DNA from 2 places in the Pseudoalteromonas sp. AOP7-A1-14 genome. Region 2 is predicted to be linked to the other one. Evidence: predicted binding sites of a transcription regulator. Region 2 holds the regulator's gene; the other holds the start of a gene.
What was found. Region 2 encodes ArgR, which controls arginine synthesis, uptake and breakdown. Its sites were predicted from a motif close to ANTGAATANNTATTCANT; they were not measured.

Region 1 (2,209 bases), on a different contig from region 2:
TTATTCATGAAAGGATCACCAAAACTGCCTAATTGTGGTTTTTCTTCGCAAGCATCACAAGCGCTTATGTCATGTGGCGAACCGTTTGCGTATGTTGACATATTGCTAAACCCAGACATTCGCGCAGAGCTACCAGCTCACGCTAACTGGCCTACCTTTCCACAGCTATGGGTCGAAGGCGAATTAGTTGGTGGTTGTGATATTATCATTGAAATGTTTCAACGTGGTGAACTACAACCACTGATCACTGAAACAGCTAAAAAACATAAAGAAGCTGACGCAGAATAATTTAGTTGGCTCAATTAAATTCAAAAGGTCGCGAGCATGCGGCCTTTTTGTAGTTAGTTCAAATTCTTGATATTATTTTAATAGATCTAAAAACTCTTCATACCTTCTAGTTGCTTTTTTATTTCCCACGCTATATTCAAATTTAACGATGTTTCAATTTATAACTAAAATACTATCTGCACCCGGGCAAAATATACTCACACCATAATAAGAATACCTTTATGTAAATTATTACCTCTTTAAAGAAAAGTTTTGCTTGTTTATAAAGGGTAATGGTTATGCAATAAATGCATCACTATAAGCATTTTTTGTATTGGTTATTCACTCTTGTATGACCAGCTTTGTTAGTGCCCATTAGGGTATTAATAGTACGTAGTTAAAATGATTAAAAAAAACCAAATTGAACAACTATATATGGAGTGAATAAATATTCACAAAAACACAGGGTTTACGTTAACGTAAACTGCATGGTTTTTGAGTGCTTATTTTACAAATTGTTAAATATGACACCAGTGTCATGAAAAGATAGCGCGATAATAAGCGTTAAATGTTAAAAAATAACGATAAAGAAAAGCATTGTATTGAAGTGAGAAATATTCAACAATGTGAATATGTATTCAAAATTATGTTGACTCAACTGCCAATTGGCGATATTTTTGTCCGTCTGCTAGCAAACCGTCAAGAACGTCATTACTGCTAGTTGTTGTAGCAAGGGGAGGGGTCTATGTTATACGACTCAAAATTAGAAAAAGATAATTGTGGCTTTGGTTTAATTGCCCAAGTCAATGGCCAAGCGAGTCACCGCTTGGTGCGTACTGCAATCACGGGGCTTGATCGAATGGAGCATCGTGGTGGTATTTCTGCCGATGGCAAAACTGGCGACGGCTGCGGCCTATTGATGCAAAAGCCAGATAGCTTCTTTCGTGCAATTGCCAATGAAAAAAACTGGCATTTAGGCAAGAACTATGCTGTTGGCATGATATTTTTAAATGCTGATCCAGTACTTGCTCAAACAGCTAAAGATGTACTAAGTGAAGAATTAGAAAAAGAAACACTTAATATTCAAGGTTGGCGTGTGGTGCCGACGGATGAAGACTGTTTAGGTCCTATTGCAAAAAAGCAATTACCTAAGTTTGAACAAATTTTTGTGAGTGCGCCAGAGGGTTGGCGTCCAAAAGATCTTGAACGTCGATTATATGTGGCACGTCGCCGTGCTGAAAAACGGCTTATAGATGATGAACATTTTTATATTGCCAGTTTGTCAGGTTTGGTAACTGTTTATAAAGGCTTAATGATGCCTGTAGACTTACCTAATTTTTATCTCGACTTGGCTGATATTCGCATGGCCAGTGCGATTTGTGTATTTCACCAACGCTTTTCAACGAATACGCAACCACGTTGGCCACTTGCACAACCGTTCCGCTATTTAGCGCATAACGGTGAAATAAATACTATTCAAGGTAATCGTCAGTGGGCACGTGCTCGCTCGTATAAGTTTTCTTCTCCACTGATCCCTGACTTACAAAGCGCAGCACCTTTTGTAAATGAAACGGGTTCAGACTCGTCAAGTTTAGATAATATGCTAGAGCTGTTTTTAGCTGGCGGCATGGATTTATTCCGTGCAATGCGCATGCTTGTACCGCCTGCATGGCAAAAAAACCGTGCGATGGATGACGATTTACGCGCTTTTTATGACTTTAACTCAATGCATATGGAACCATGGGATGGCCCTGCGGGCATTGTAATGTCAGATGGTCGCTTTGCAGCTTGTAACCTTGACCGTAATGGTTTACGTCCAGCGCGTTATGTAATAACTCAAGATGGCTTTATGACGCTTGCCTCTGAAGTTGGAATTTGGGATTACACTGCAGATGAAGTGGTTGAAAAAGGCCGTGTTGGCCCTGGTGAGTTATTGGTTATA
Region 2 (2,209 bases):
AATCAACACCTTCTTTGATGTCTTTTTTCAGGGTTTCTAGCATGTCATTTTTGGCTTTCTCTTCAAATGCGCTTAGCTCGCCGTAAGAAAGAATTTCTTCTACGCCGTTTTTACCTAAACGTACTGGGTGTGCAAAGTATTCTGCATCGCCGTTTTCAATAGCAACATATGCGTAATCTACTACATCTTCACCCTGCAGGCCTTTTACTAAAGACATACAAAAACGAGCTGCAGCAGCACCCATTGATAACGTTGCTGAACCACCGCCAGCTTTAGCATTTACTACTTCAGTACCCGCATTTTGGATACGTGGAGTAAGTGCAGCAACTTCTTCATCAGTGAAAGATATACCTTCAACTTGTGAAAGAAGCGGTAAAATAGTCGTGCCTGAGTGACCACCAATTACTGGGACTTTAACTGACGCAACATCAACGCCTTTAAGTTCAGCAATGAAGGCTTCAGAGCGGATCACGTCAAGGGTTGTAATACCAAAAACGCGCTTAGCGTCGTATGTACCCGCTTTTTTGAATACTTCAGCTACAATTGGCACTGTACCGTTTACTGGGTTAGTTATAATACCCACTAATGCTTTTGGACAGTTAGCAACGATGCCTTCTGCTAATGTTTTGATAATACCTGCATTCACGTTGAATAAATCAGCGCGATCCATACCCGGTTTACGTGGCATGCCTGCAGGGATAAGTACGACATCAGCCCCCTCTAACGCTTTACCTAGGTCATCGGCACCAAAACCCGCTACTTTTACGTCAGTTGGGATGTGAGAAAGATCAACCGCTACACCTGGAACAACTGGGGCTACGTCATATAATGATAATTCAGAACCTGCAGGTAACCCTGTTTTTAATAATAAAGACAATGCTTGGCCGATACCGCCAGCTGCGCCTAGAACAGCAACTTTCATAAAACTCTCCATAATTTAAGGTAGGAAAAACTTAGTGGCACTAAAGATAATGAAATTAACACCTAAAGACAAATTTATCCTGCTTATTTTGCATATAATTTCGACCATAGTTGTAAATAAAGTAGTTTACAGGTGAAATTCATCAGACAATTACTGCATAACTATGCAATATTGTGTAGAATTACCCCACCATTAATGAATAAGAATCTACGACATGCAACCCCAAGACAAGCAAGAAGCATTAGTTAAAGCCTTTAAAGCGTTATTAAAAGAAGAGAACTTTGGCTCACAAGGTGAAATAGTTGAGGCCTTAAAAGAGCAAGGCTTTGATAATATAAGCCAAAGTAAAGTCTCACGCATGTTAAGTAAATTTGGTGCTGTACGCACCCGTAACGCAAAACAAGAAATGGTTTACTGCTTACCTGCTGAAATGGGCGTACCGACTGCTAAAAGCCCTCTACGCCAATTAGTTATAGATATTATGCATAACGAAATGATGATTATCATTCGTACCAGCCCTGGGGCTGCACAGCTTATTGCTCGCTTGCTTGATTCATTAGGCAAGGCCGATGGCGTACTTGGTACCATTGCTGGCGATGACACTATTTTTATCGCGCCAGCGAAAATATCTGAAATAGATGTCACCCTTGAGCGTGTTCATATCTTATTTGATACGGTTTAAACTTACAGTTGCTTTAAAAAGTTTAACGATGGTGCAAAAAACGCAGATCCCATATCGGCTTGAGTAAAATCAAGCCAATGATCAGAACACTCCCCCAAGCGACTCTTAAGCACTTGCGTAAAAGCCTCCCCTGAAGCGGAACAACTAACCGTTAAAATCCCCTGTTCGTGTACATCACCAAAAGGCATACTTTGATTTAATAAAATCGGCAGCCCTTGTTCATCTTTAAGTTCTACCCTAACGGCATGACTACTTTTTATAGCAGGCACCACAAGTGTGTTATCTAAGCGTGTGCGCCCCATTATTTGTTCTTGTTCTGTCAGTGATAGGTGCTGCCATACACTTAAATCATGCACAAAACGTTGCACATGAATATAACTGCCCTGATCTTCAAAGTGACCTGGCTTATTAATTAATGCCGTGGTGCGTTTTTGTCTGCCATAAGGCATATCGCCACCATAAATAAAGCCATTAAAATCACGACCATCTAAAAAGCGAAAGTTACGAACTTGCTCCACCAGCTCAACATCTGGTGAAAATAGCTTTAAGATTTGCAGTGCAAATAAGTGATTTACATCTTCGCGATCTGAACGGATTTGAATAAA

Region 1: the regulator ArgR is predicted to act here: its motif matches at 893-910, upstream of gltB (glutamate synthase large subunit).

Annotation. Positions count from the first base shown of each region.
Region 1 is NZ_JBQSVO010000038.1:2,741-4,949, forward strand. Features, by position in the region: gene ACT3RM_RS07945 (Grx4 family monothiol glutaredoxin) at 1-288, shown strand, start outside; gene gltB (glutamate synthase large subunit) at 1,013-2,209, shown strand, end outside.
Region 2 is NZ_JBQSVO010000003.1:66,530-68,738, forward strand. Features, by position in the region: gene mdh (malate dehydrogenase) at 1-922, opposite strand, end outside; gene argR (transcriptional regulator ArgR) at 1,137-1,604, shown strand; gene ACT3RM_RS01190 (Dyp-type peroxidase) at 1,607-2,209, opposite strand, start outside.